One region of the Dysgonomonas sp. UBA7630 genome, then DNA from elsewhere that is predicted to be linked to it. Evidence: riboswitches for the same ligand, from Rfam matches in the RefSeq annotation. Region 1 holds a riboswitch; each other region holds the start of a gene.
The links. A riboswitch is a leader RNA that binds a small molecule or an ion and turns the genes downstream of it on or off. The one in region 1 is predicted to bind cobalamin.
Positions count from the first base shown of each region.

Region 2: it holds a riboswitch for cobalamin, as region 1 does, so the genes downstream of both, pflB (formate C-acetyltransferase) here and B3P17_RS02875 (precorrin-2 C(20)-methyltransferase) in region 1, are expected to answer to the same signal.
Region 3: it holds a riboswitch for cobalamin, as region 1 does, so the genes downstream of both, B3P17_RS10310 (TonB-dependent receptor plug domain-containing protein) here and B3P17_RS02875 (precorrin-2 C(20)-methyltransferase) in region 1, are expected to answer to the same signal.
Region 4: it holds a riboswitch for cobalamin, as region 1 does, so the genes downstream of both, B3P17_RS03920 (TonB-dependent receptor) here and B3P17_RS02875 (precorrin-2 C(20)-methyltransferase) in region 1, are expected to answer to the same signal.

Region 1 is NZ_DLIY01000006.1:81,967-85,497, forward strand. Features, by position in the region: gene B3P17_RS02865 (helix-turn-helix domain-containing protein) at 1-245, shown strand, start outside; gene B3P17_RS02870 (RidA family protein) at 417-821, shown strand; cobalamin riboswitch at 833-1,033, shown strand; gene B3P17_RS02875 (precorrin-2 C(20)-methyltransferase) at 1,316-2,023, shown strand; gene B3P17_RS02880 (ABC transporter substrate-binding protein) at 2,029-3,159, shown strand; gene B3P17_RS02885 (iron ABC transporter permease) at 3,160-3,531, shown strand, end outside.
Region 2 is NZ_DLIY01000001.1:80,758-84,288, forward strand. Features, by position in the region: gene pflB (formate C-acetyltransferase) at 1-1,070, opposite strand, end outside; cobalamin riboswitch at 1,246-1,448, opposite strand; cobalamin riboswitch at 1,615-1,798, shown strand; gene B3P17_RS00335 (threonine/serine ThrE exporter family protein) at 1,949-2,797, shown strand; gene B3P17_RS00340 (threonine/serine exporter family protein) at 2,800-3,306, shown strand; partial or broken gene B3P17_RS15835 (phosphoenolpyruvate carboxykinase) at 3,337-3,531, shown strand, end outside.
Region 3 is NZ_DLIY01000023.1:95,608-99,138, reverse strand. Features, by position in the region: gene B3P17_RS10320 (helix-turn-helix domain-containing protein) at 1-379, opposite strand, end outside; gene B3P17_RS10315 (RluA family pseudouridine synthase) at 392-1,333, opposite strand; cobalamin riboswitch at 1,547-1,728, shown strand; gene B3P17_RS10310 (TonB-dependent receptor plug domain-containing protein) at 1,822-3,531, shown strand, end outside.
Region 4 is NZ_DLIY01000011.1:112,226-115,756, reverse strand. Features, by position in the region: gene B3P17_RS03925 (YncE family protein) at 1-441, opposite strand, end outside; gene B3P17_RS03920 (TonB-dependent receptor) at 449-2,455, opposite strand; cobalamin riboswitch at 2,626-2,832, opposite strand.

The sequences.
Region 1 (3,531 bases):
GAATTATAAAACAGTCTGTTGGATTATCACCAAAGATATTTTCACGGATTATGCGTTTTCAAGAGGGTTTAAATTCTTTGCGTCAAATAAATTTTGAAAACTTTACAGAACTTGCTTATCAATATGATTATTTTGATCAATCGCACTATAACAGGGAATTTAAAGAATTTACAGGAACTAATCCTAGAAATTTCATACTAAACTCAAAAGAGTATTTAGCTAACTTTCCTCAATGGCTTATCTAGAATTTGCTAGCGATGTGTTCTTTCTACAATCCAATTTACGAGAACTATTGTATTTCTTTTTCTGAGAGTTGTCGGTTTTATCCAATTTCAAATAATACACGACCTATACTTTTGCATTACAAAAGAAATACCGCTTTGGTATTTGAATTGTTTATTTAAAGAAAAATTGAAATGAATAGTGATAAAATCAAAAGAATCGTCAGATTAAATCCCGAGAATATATCAAAGCCTATTGGAAAATATTCACATGTGACTATAATTCCTAAAAATTCAACTCTATACACTTTCTCCGGACAGATTGGAGCTGATAATTATGGAGTTATTCCTGATAGTATGAATGAACAGGTATACAATACATTTAGGAATATTGAACAAATTCTGGAAAGTCAGAATTTAACTTCAGACGATGTTATAAAAGTCAATATCTGGGCTACAGAAGAAATTGTTTGGGATTTTTTTGACGCAAGATGGGAAAATCTATTTGGTACAATATACCCATCTATGACTATTGCTTATGTGAAGGCATTAGGTTTACCAGAGCTTAAAATTGAAGTTGAAATTTGGGCTTCAAAATAAAAAATATTAATACCTTTGCACTCAGATTCGGTATTGCAATTTCAAAATCGTGAAGTTGTAATAAAAGGGAACCCGGTGTGAATCCGGGGCTGTACCTGCAGCTGTAATTTCTCATAAAATCGGTTGAAAATTCCATGCCACTGTTTCGAAAGAAATGGGAAGGCTTTTAACCGGAGGATAGCCAGAAGACCTGCCAGATCTGACAAATAAACACCAAGCTTCCAGGGATAGAAGTGGTTGTGCAATACATCTTGTATTCATTGCTATTTTATTAATTTTCAGGAAACTCGTTGTTTTATTTTATTAGTTTTTTACAATAATAAAATAAGATATGAGGCATTACATATTTTTGAAGGCAGTATTGGTATGCTGCGGAATATACGAACATACAAAATCCGTATCTCTAAACATATTTATTGTAACTACTACAGGTATTCAGTTGCTTACCTTTTGTTGAATTAAGCATATTGTAACTATAATAATTTAAAATAAATATGTCTGATTTCGTTACATTTGTATCTCTTGGGCCAGGTGATGCCGAACTTATAAGCCTAAAAGCCTTAAACGCTTTGCAACAAGCAGATATTATCCTCTGCCCCTCGACTGTTTCACCAGTCGGAAATATGTCATCTCGTAGCCGTGATATTTTATTGGAACTGAATATTAATGATTCCGTTATTTCTCTTTTTGATGTACCTATGAGTAAAGATCGATCGCATGCAATACTCTGCTATAAGGAAGTTGCTGAGCTTATAGAAAAGCATTATGTGAAAAGATTAAAAATAGTTGTAGTAGCAGAAGGAGATGCAGGATTTTACTCTTCAACTCATTATATATCAGATAATCTTATATCAAAAAATATTCCTACAGAACGTATCGCCGGCATCCCGGCGTTTATTGCCTGTGCAGCCCTTGCCAATATCCATATAGCCAAACAAGAAGAAGAATTGCATATCATTCCCGGGATAATATCATCCAATGATTTAACGACAAGAATAGCAACAGGAAACTCTATCGTGATAATGAAACCTTCTCAATCGGAACAGGCTATAAAGCAGGCTATGTCTTCAATAGATAAAGTGGAAATACATTATTTTGAGAATGTAGGAATTAAAGAAAAAGAATTCTATACGCAGGATATACCTGAAATAATAGATCGTAAATTTCCTTATTTCTCACTATTAATAATTACAAAAGAATAATCTGGATGAAAAAACTACTTTTTATCTTATTTACTCTGGTTATTGCATTTTCGGGCTGTAATCAAAATAAGAATGCAAAAACTATCGGAGATCGAAACACTGCAGGTTCTATGAATATTAAATATGCCAAAGGCTTCAAAGTGACTAGTTCCGAAAACTATAAATTAGTTGATATAACCGATCCATCCGGGGAGAGCGATATGCATTACAAATATGCTCTGGTCAATAAAGGGAGCAACAAAGAGGGCATACCTGCTGATTATCAGATAATAGAAATACCTATCCGCAGTGTAATTTGCATGACCACACTGCAACTGTCAAACTTTATTAAGCTCAAGGCATTGGATAAGGTTGTAGGGATAACCAGCACTCGCTTTCTTTTTAATGAACAAATGAATAAGCAACTTAAAGAAGGTAAGACTCGTAAAATCGGTATAGAAGGTGAATTTGATAATGAGGCAATTCTCGCCCTAAATCCGGATATTATACTTGTTTCACCATTCAAAAAAGGGGGATATGATGCGATTCGAAACCTGGATATACCATTAATTAGTTTTTTAGGATATAAAGAAAGTTCTCCTTTGGGACAGGCTGAATGGATTAAGTTCATTGCTATGCTATTAGGAATAGAAGAACAAGCCAATAAACAGTTTGACGATATAGAAAACAAGTATAATAAATTAAAAGCATTGTCTGCTTCTGTTTCAAAACGTCCTACTGTATTGAGCGGTGAGTTACATTCGGGTAACTGGTATGTAGTTGGAGGAAACAGCTATCTCGCACAGCTATTCAGAGATTCAGGAGCCGATTATTTTATGAAAAATGATAACGAATCCGGAGGTTTTTATGTCGATTTCGAAACTGTTTATTCGCAGGGAGCAAATACTGACTATTGGCGGATGGTGAATAGCCACGATGGAACATTCACTTACGATGCTTTGAAACAAAGTGATGCTCGATATGCAGATTTTAAAGCTTTTAAGGATAAAAAGCTTATATATTGTAATCTGCGAGAGAAACCTTTCTATGAAAATACTCCTGTAGAGCCCGAAGTAGTTTTAGCCGACTTGATAAAGATATTTCATCCATCATTTTTGCCGGAACATATTCCTGTTTATTACGAATTACTTAAATAAATGAAACGTCCCTTGATAGTTTTTGCACTGATTTCTACCTCTATACTAGTTTTCTTCATTCTGAATCTGGTATTGGGCACAATTTCCATACCAGTGGGTTCCGTTTGGAATATTCTATTCGGAATAAAGGAAGAATCTATAATCTGGGAGAATATTATCTGGAGATCCCGTTTCCCTCAAACCATCACAGCCTTAGTTGCTGGCGCCGGATTATCCATTAGTGGATTACAGATGCAGACACTATTTCGCAATCCTTTAGCCGGACCGTCCGAACTAGGGATTAGCTCTGGTGCAAGTTTGGGTGTAGCTTTTATTATCCTGCTTTCAGGTAGTGTTGGAGGAACGGCACTGATCAAGATGGGATTGTTTGGC
Region 2 (3,531 bases), on a different contig from region 1:
GGTTCGGGTGCAGGCCCTAGGTTGTATAGTGTATGAAGCATACGGTAGCTATTTTTCGTAACCATCGACTTTCCGTTGTTTGTCATACCTCCGATCGATTCGGTTACCCATACCGGATCTCCCGAAAATAGTTCATTGTATTCATTAGTGCGAAGGAAACGGACAATACGTAGCTTCATCACAAAATGATCGATAAGCTCTTGTGCGTCTATTTCGGTTATTAAGCCTGCCTGCAAATCTCTTTCAATATAGATATCGAGGAAAGTGGTTACACGTCCGAGGCTCATTGCTGCACCGTTTTGGTCTTTGATAGCTCCCAGGTATCCAAAGTATGTCCATTGGATAGCTTCTTGGGCTGTATTCGCCGGTTGAGAAATGTCAAACCCGTACGAAGCAGCCATACGTTTCAAGGCTAGTAATGCTTCTATTTGCGAACTTAGCTCTTCCCGAAGACGAATCAGATCGTCTGTCATTACAATTGGGTCACATTCTTGGAAACGTTTTTCTCGTTCCGATATTAATCGATCTACACCGTAAAGAGCTACTCTGCGATAATCGCCGATAATACGTCCACGTCCGTAAGCATCGGGTAGGCCGGTTAACAATCCGTTACTTCTGGCTCTGCGGATGCTGTCGGTATAAGCTGCGAATACTCCTTCGTTGTGTGTGCGTCTGTATTTTGAGAATATTTCTTCTGTTCCTTTGTCGAGTTTATAACCATATTCGGCCAAACTCTGTTTCACCATACGGAGACCTCCGTTAGGGAATATTGCTCTTTTTAGCGGTTTGTCTGTTTGAACTCCTACAATTTTTTCCAGCTCTTGGTCTATATATCCGGGTCCATAAGCATCAATTTGAGAAGGTATTCGAGTCTCGGCATCATATATGCCTTTCTCTTTTTCTTCAATAAACATTGTGCTTAACTTTTCCCAAAGCTTGATTGTTGCCTCAGTAGGGTTTTGTAGAAAAGATTCGTCCCCTGTGTATTCTTTATAGTTTTGGAGTATAAAATCATTTACATTGATTTCCTCTTGCCACCGTGTGCCTTTAAAGTTTTTATATGCTTCCATTTAGTTATAAAATAAATTTCTAAGTACTCAATTTTCAGAGCTTACGTGGAATAGAATAAGAAATAAATACAGACGTATTTAAATAAATGTAACAGAATAAAAATAAAATAGAGGAGGCTTTTCCCTTTATGAAAAAGGTCCCATCCTAAATCTTCAGCTTTATTCCTCGAAAGCTTCAAACTATATGGTCTTGGCAGGTCTTCTGACTTACTTTATCTTTGAGCATCCTTCCCATTCAGTGTAAGAACAGTGGATAGAGTATTGTTCAAAGTCTTTGGAGGAGCTTACAGCAGCGGGTCTGTCCAGGATTTTCACCTGATTCCCTTTTCATCATTTTCTATGGATATAGTAAATGACACCAAAACCTGTGACAAAGTTATATGTTTTTAAGCATAAAAATAAACATTTAATGTGAAAATGCTTATTGATTGAGACTCTTCTCTTTTTGTTTTCTTTTATATCTTTTTGTATAGGAAAAAATAAAAAAGATGTGCTATTTATTATTTTTTCCTATACCTTTGCCTCCCGAAAGTTCTTTATCATTATTCTTCAACCGCTAAGGTGCCTCAGATATTGAGGAGAATAGGGAATCAGGTGAAAGTCCTGAGCTGTCGCGCAACTGTAGTCACCGCGAAAGTTTCTATTTAAAATCCACTGTTTCGTGCAGAGATGGGAAGGAAAATAGAAATGGTGAAAGCCAGGATACCTGCCTTAAATCGGATTGACAATGCTTCGCGATAAAAGTGTTATGTCTAATAATTTCATTCATCCCTCTTGTCGGAGGAGATGTTATTATCCAGGTGTGTTCTTATTGCAGCATTGAGAAGTTCAAAAGAGCTTTTTACATTTATGTTTAATCGTAAAAAGTTTAGAAAGAAATGCGCGCAAACGTTCTTGATTATTCGCATGTTGATGATCGATGTGCAGATGTAGAAGACACAGACACACGTTCAGACAAAGAGTTGTCGTTGAAGGAATTTGTAGACATCATATTGGAGGTCAGTACCCTCTTGCTTGAATCGGGAGCCCACTGTGAAAGAATTAATAGGAATGTACAACGTATAGCACAGAAGACAAACTATAAAGTAGAAATGCTGATATCATTTACTGCTGTATCGGTATCAGTAACCAATATGGATAATGAGGAAAACATAGTAACAGCCAATAAAAAGATAATACATCATGGGGTACACTTTGGAATACTCACCAATACCAGTTTGCTGACATGGGAACTTGCCGAAGATCGGATTTCTTTGCAGGAGTTGCACCAGCGTATAAAAAGATTGAAAGATACCTCTCGTTATTCTGTTTGGCTTGTTCGTCTGTTTATTGGAATAGCTTGCGGATCGTTATGTCTGCTTGCCGGGGGGAATTTAATAGATGGGGCTTTTGCTTTTGTAGCCTCATTCGTGGGGCTTGCGGTGCGTCAGGAGATGATTAAAAGAAAGTTTAACCTGATGGTTATTGTAATCTGTTCAGCGTTTGTGACAACAACCATATCAGGATTGAATATCTTGTCGGGATTTGGTTATTTGCCTCAAACATCTATTGCTACTTCTGTATTATTCCTTATTCCGGGAGTTCCTCTGATAAATAGTATAATCGATTTGCTTGAAGGGTATATCCCTACAGGTATTGCCCGTGGAGCATTCGGTGGATTTATTCTCTTATGTATCGCTGTAGGTATGTTTATTAGTATGACAATAATAGGAATAAATAACTTTTGATTATGCTAATAGATATATTGAAAGACGCTCTTCTTAGTTTTTTTGTTGCTATAGGTTTTGCACTATTGTTCGAAACGCCAAAGAAGGGATTGTTGGTTGCCGGTTTGCTGGGAGGGCTGGGGCATGCTATTCGCTTTACGTTGTTGTATTTTGGTTTTGGCTTGATCTCCGCTACGTTGAGTGGGACTGTTGTGATAGGGCTTTTGGGTATCTATTGTGCTCATAAAATACATACTCCTCCGGTTGTATTTACATTGCCGGCTTGTATAACGATGATACCGGGTTTGTATGCCTACAAGACGATGCTGGGATGTATAAGAATATACGAAGAGGGAACGACGGGTGCAAAAACAGCATTCTTATTACACGACACGGTTTACAATTTTATATTGACATCTTCTTTACTCTTTTGTCTGGCAATCGGTATATGTATTGCCGCATTATTGTTTCGGAAAAAGAGTGTAAAGAAAATAAAGAAGATAAAAGATTTAGGGATAAAAATATTTTGATACTAATATATTAACTAATTAATAACAAAGATGCTGCAAGAATTTACATTAAACAGGGGTCGTGCTATCATCAATTTCTCTTTGAAGTATTGTGATAACAGGCAGAAAATTTTAAGTAGTTACGCGTTTCATCGGGTGGTTGAATCCTTTATTTTCAGAATAAAGAAAGATAACCAGATTATTTACGATTATTTTATTAAAGATTTCAAAACTGATGAAGAGCTC
Region 3 (3,531 bases), on a different contig from region 1:
TATGATGTATCCTTACACTATCTTGCTTGGGTTCTACTGTGACTTCAAACACATCAGCCTTTCGATTGTTAAATCCACCGGCTAGCGTCTGATAGCTGTAATCTGAAACACGCTTCACAGCTAAACCTTTTCCCTTGCGCGTCAAAAAATAGCTGCTCATGCGAGGTTCGTCGGCAAACATCAGTACAGAAACATCTATATTATGTTTCGAAGCAATGTTTTTCAGTGTACTGATAGTCAAATCTTTTCTCCCTTCTTCATATTCGAGGTATACCACAGGATCGATACCACATGATGAAGCGAACTCTTCGGTCGTCATATCCAAAGCCTCACGGAGGCCTTTCAGACGCTGACCTATCTGCTTAATATCTTCATTCATACCTAAAATGTATTAAATTGATTCCTCTTTTTCGGGCTTATCCTTTCTTTCTTTTTGTGTTTCGGATATTAGTATTTGCATTGCTTTAGGGATGCCGGCTTTAAATTCAAGCAATTCCCCTGTTCTTGGATGTTTCAAAATTAGTCCCCCGGCATGAAGGGCAATTCTTTTGATCGGATTATTTGAAGCACCATATTTCTTATCGCCAACAATCGGATGTCCGATCTGTTGCATGTGTACTCTTACTTGATTTTTGCGTCGTGTTTCAAGGTCAAAATCCAATAATGAATAGCCACCTTTCGATTTTTGTGTCTTGTAATGAGTAACAGATTTCAGTCCTCCGTTATCGATAAGAGATGACATCATTACAAAGTTCTTGTTCTCGGTAAGCCACGATGTTACAGTTCCATTTTTAGGGTTCGGACGTCCTTCTACAATTGCCATGTATGAATACTTAGGTACAAGGTTGTCCCAGTTTTTCTGGAAAATATCCTGGAGCTCCATGTCTTTCGCAAAGATCATAAGTCCCGAAACTTCTCTGTCGAGGCGATGCAGAACATAAACACGTGCTTTTTTATCTTTTTTCTTTACGTATTCATTCAGAGAGTTATATACAGTGCGTGACTTTTCCTTATCTGTAGCTACAGATAGAAATCCTGCTTCTTTTTCGATGACGAGTAAGTCGTCGTCTTCAAATACAATCTTTAATCCCTTCAATCTCTTTTCTTTTCGAGACTGATCGTATTTCATAACAGAGACCTTATCTTTTGCCTTCAGTTCGAAATCGAATTGGGTGATAAGCTTTCCGTTTACTTTGATTTGTTTATGTGCAAGAAGCGATTTCACTGCGTTGCGGCTTTTACGTACTTCTTTTTGGACAAGGAAATCTAGCAATTGAGCCGGTTGATCAACTTTTATTTCCTGCAATACTTTATCTCTGGTTGTATTCCTCATTTCATTTATATATGAATATGAAACAAAGGTAAGCGTTTTTCTTTTAAGATAAACACAACATTAGATGTCGATTTACAAATATTAATTTAAATCATGGCTGCTTAAGGTTGGAGAATTTTAATGCATAGAGGCATAAAACACAGGATAATATCTTTCGCATGAAGCATGCTAGTGGAATTAACATTTATATTTTGTCTTTCAATATAATTTATCCTTACCTTTGCAGCACTTTGTTTCGTTTGTTAACGAATTAAAAGGGAATCAGGTGAAAATCCTGAACAGACCCGCTGCTGTAAGCTCTGTAAAGCTTGTGCAACATAGCCACTGTTATTCAAAATGGGAAGGCTGTACAAGTTGGAGTAAGTCAGAAGACCTGCAAAGTAATAGTTCGGACAGCTTTCGAGGAATAGAGCTTAAGAAACAGTGTTAAGATTATATAGTCTTTTCTTTGTTCTTATCGAAAGCATTTTATTGAATAATTTGTGAAGATGAGGACTTTTTTATTCTCCCTTATATTTTTATTTGTAGTAGGCTGTATGCATGTACAGGCTCAGATTAATGATAGTCTCAATGCAAAGAAACTGTCAGAGATAGAAATTTCTGCACAGATCAAACCTTCTGTCTCACGATCTACAACTCCACTTCAAGTGATTGATAATACAGAGATTGAACGAATAGGAATACTGTCCGTGTCTGATGCTGTACGTCGTTTTTCGGGAGTTACAGTAAAAGATTATGGAGGTATTGGAGGTATGAAGACTGTCTCAATAAGGGGGATGGGGGCACAACATACTGCAGTTAGTTATGATGGTGTTACGATGAGTAATGTTCAATCCGGACAGATTGATATCAGCCGTTTTTCGTTGGAAAATGTTTCCATGATAAGTCTCTCCATTGGTCAATCTGACGATATATTCCAATCTGCACGATCATATGCATCAGCCGGCTTATTAGAGGTAATAACATCAAACCCTGCCTTTAAGAATAAATCATATAATGGAAATATACAAGTTAAAGCTGGTTCTTATGGGCTTTTCAATCCTACTGTCTATTATGCACACCGACTGAATAAGAAATTCTCTCTTTCGTTAAATACAGGATGGGAAAGAGCAGACGGAAGATATAAATTTACATTTAAGAATGCCGACCAGACAGAAGAACGTAAGCGTAGAAATTCGGATGTCAATATCTGGCGTACAGAATTAAACCTTTATGGGAGTATGGGTAAAGCTGGCGAGCTGAAATTTAAGGTAAATTATTATGATTCGGAGAGAGGTTTGCCGGGTTCTGTAATTTTCTACAGAGACGACAATGAAGAAAGAGTCTGGAACAAGGATTTGTTCTCCCAGCTATATTACAAAAATAAAGTTAATGATAAAATAAGTATAAAAGGACAATTAAAATTTAGCCGCAACCATTATAAATATCTGTCAATAACCAATAATACAGCAGAAAACAAACAAGAAGACCGCATCACTCAGTATGAATACTATGCATCAGCAGGTATGATATGCAAACCTCTTAAATATCTATCTATAAGTTTATTTGAAGATATATTTCAGAATAGATTGAACAGTAATTTTGAAGATGTAGACAAGCCGAAGAGAATTTCATCACTCACAGCTTTGGCTGCTCAATTTACTAATAAATATCTAACCGTAACCGGAAGCCTTTTGGCTACTTATGTTGATGAAAGTCTTCAAACGGGAGAGTCACCTGAAGATAAGAAAAAGATAACGCCATCTATAAGTGTATCATACTTACCTTTCGAAGAAGCCAATTTAAGACTTCGTGCATCTTATAAAAAGATATTCAGAGTGCCAACTTTTGATGATATGTATTACATACGCATGGGCAATATAAATCTAAAACCGGAATATGCTACACAATACAATATAGGATTGACTTGGACAAAAAAAATATCTGAGACCATTGACTTTATGAGTGTATCTTTAGATGGTTACAGAAATAAAGTAGATGATAAAATTGTGCCTTTTCCTACAATGAATATTTTTAAGATGCGCAATTATGGAAAGGTAGATATGACTGGGGTGGATCTGAATACGCGTCTCCATGCATTGTTAACATCTCAAATATCATTAAATATCACAGGTAATTATAGTTATCAGAGAGTTATAGATGTAACAGATAAAAATAGTAAAAACTATAAAGATCAAATCCCTTACACACCGCGTCAT
Region 4 (3,531 bases), on a different contig from region 1:
GTCGAAAACGATGTAACGGCAGTTGGGTATAGTGAGAGAACCTATATGGCGTGCGGTATTTACATCCAACACCTCCACATAACCTGAAACATTGATTACGGCATATAGTTTATTCCCATAAATCTGGATATCGTTACCTACATCTCCCAGTTCATGGGCAATGTTAGGATTCAGATAAGGATAAATATTTTGACAATATTTACCGGTTTTACGATCGAAGTAATCAATGGAAGATTTATTACTTCCCATATTGGCTTCATTCAACAGATAAAATCCTTTTATATTACCTTCTTCTCCTTCTACAACAGTTGTTTCATCAACAGGAGCTACCGGTGTTATTGTGGGAGGAATCAGTTCCTCTTCATCTCCTCTACATGAAGAGAGAAGTGTTAATCCTACAATTAGAATTAGAAATCCTAATTTGAATAATCTTCTTTTCATAATTTTCTTAAATAGTTATATTGAGTATAAATTTGAAATTTGTTCCTGGCATAGGGTAATTCAAGACTACATCGTAAGCCTGATTAAATAGATTATTAATTTCCATGGTAGCTTTGTATTTATTTTTCCTCCACACAAAAGACTTACCGATAGCCATATCGTGAGTGTACCAAGGCTCAAGTCTATTACGGGGAATATTGGCACTACCTGTATACCTAGTAGCTGTATAAATAAAACTGTATGATAAATTCCATGATTTATAATTGACGCCTAATATGGCCGATGCACTGTGGATCGGAATATATGCTATTTGTCCTTTATAGGTAATGGTATCACTCTCTACTACCATTGGAGTATAGTCCTGTGCCTTTTGGTAAGTATAATTTATCCGAGTATCTAAAGTTAGATCTTTTCCTATCTTGTTAGTAGATGTTAAAGCAATATCTACTCCTTTTATCTTTACAAGACCAATATTTTTCATTGTCCAACGAAAATTTACACCGCCCGGGATAGCTAATAATTTGTCTGTAACTTCGTTGTAATAGGCATCGACTTGTCCTTCTAGAAAAAATGATGAATTTATATTTTTTGAATATACGAACCCTAAATTATATTGTTTGGTAAATTCGGGTTTGAGGTAAGAAGACAATGTCCCCATATATGCCATATGCATCTCGGTGAAGGTCGGCATTCGAAATATATTTTTATAAAAGACTCTTAAAAACAGGTCCTCTCTACTCCATGGTTGCCATGAGGCCATCAAGGAGGGTGTGATTTTATTCCAATCACGTTGAATGTCTTTTTTATCTTCTTTGGTAGATTCATGAACAAAAGTACCGAGTAAACTACCCTGTATTTTTACTCTATCCAGATCGAGAGAAGTCGCTACAGCTACCCAAGTAGAATAACGTTGCGGATAGATAAATTCCACCAAATTGGCATTCATTTTATTCCACTGAAAGTCGGCAGAAATGTTAGCTGTCCACGAAGGGAGGATATTAAATAGATTGGCTGAAGAAATATAAACATCATGGAGCATATATTTATTTTTCAACTTTTGAATTAAAGTATCAGATTCATAATACAAATAATCGTACGCATATTTCCCTGATATCTTTGTTGCATAAACGTCTGAAAATCTCTTATTCAAAGCTGATTGAACAAAGAAATTCCGATCCTTTTGTCTATCTTCGTGCTTAAATCTTCCGGGTTCTTCTTTCACAATCGCTCCAGGGTATCCCCGTTCTGAAGTATAGAAATAAATACGACTTTTCCAATCACCTCCTTTTAACTTTCCGAAGAAGGCTTGCTCAATTCTAAATATCTGAATGTCTCCATTCTTTCGAACAGCGGTAGTATCGTATCCCCCTCTATTGTCAACAGTATTTTGAACTTTGTATCGAAACTTATATTTACCTGTCGAGTTAGTGTAATCAATATTAAACGATGAATTTAATTTCTCAGATAGCTTTTGTTCCCAATACAAAGAAGGATTAATCAGTCCGAATGCTCCTGTTTTGAAAGTAAATTTCAGATTATATTTTTTGTTGCATCCAAACTGAGGAGTTTTAGCTTCTATGTAGATAGAACTTGCAGAACTGTAATCTTTTGCCGGCTGAAAAATGGAACTTTTTTGTCCGTTATGTAAAGAGATAGCTTGAATATTATCAAGTGAATATCGTCCAAGGTCTACAACTCCATTCTGAGGATTCGCTATTTCAATCCCATCATAGAATACACCTACATGCTGGCTACCCATACTACGTACATTTACAGTCTTAAGACCACCAATACCACCATAGTCTTTCAATTGTACACCCGAAAAATAACGCAAAGCATCAGCTACAGAATGGGCACTTAAATTTTGTAATAATTCTCCCGATAGTACTTGTACAGGGATAACATCTACTCTAGTTTTACGAGCCGAGACTACTATCTCATTTAGATGTTGTATACTATCTAGTTTACTTTGCGCGAAGCCCGTTATGGAACAACAGTATATAAAAGAAAACATTAACCCAACTCGGTTAAACCCACATAATGACAACATCTAAGCCACCTGATTAAAGGATTATCAAATAACTTAACAGGAAAATATAAACGATTAAATTAAAAAGAGCAACCATAATAATGATGGTCAGAATTCTGCTTTTCATCTTCTTCAGCTTTATTTCCCGAAAGCCTTAAATTATAATAATCTTGGCAGGTCTTCTGACTTACTCCATCTTTGAATCGTCCTTCCCATTCATTGTTGAACAGTGGCTTGAGTATTGTTCAAAGATTTTAGTAGAGCTTACAGCAGCGGGTCTGTTCAGGATTTACACCTGATTCCCTTTTCATCACTTTTCCGTAAGTTATTGGAATTATGACACCAAAATCGAAAACAAAGGTATGTTTAAATATTTAAAAAAGAAAACTTATTATAAAGATTATTAAAACAAGGAGAGCTTTTGTTCCACTCTTAGCTTTTTGAGGGTTGTTTCAGCTTTTTAGTTTGTATGAACATAAAATGTAATTATTTTCGACTATTTTTTCTGATAGAGTATAACAATTATTTAATCCTATGAAAATATAATTATTATGAATTATATGATCAAAATAGTTTTTCTCTATCGAGTTTAGGCTAAATAACGTTCAAAGAAAAATATTGCGATACATAAAAAATATTAGGCAAAATCGATTGTTTAAAAAATGTATACTATAGATTTAACTTATTATATTCTGCGAAGCTAGACACTTTAGGATATTTCAACGTGTCATTTAAAACCTTGTTTATAGTCGGATAAATCTTTGTCTTTTTATATTAGTCTGCTGCCTCCAACTTTACAACCAACCTGATTATAATATTGAGTTAATACTGAAGATATGAACTGAAAGTTATCGAGCGAAATCAATATGCTTGGTTATTCCTTGACTGTAATAATCTGTCAAGATTAATTACCCCCAATTATTTAGGAACGGTACAAAAAAAATATACATATTATAATTATAAAATAATACTTTCTCATATAGATAAGCATGTTTTATTTGTTCCAAGATTACCACAAATATATTATCACTTCCTTCTTTTTGATTTAACAAAGAACGAGT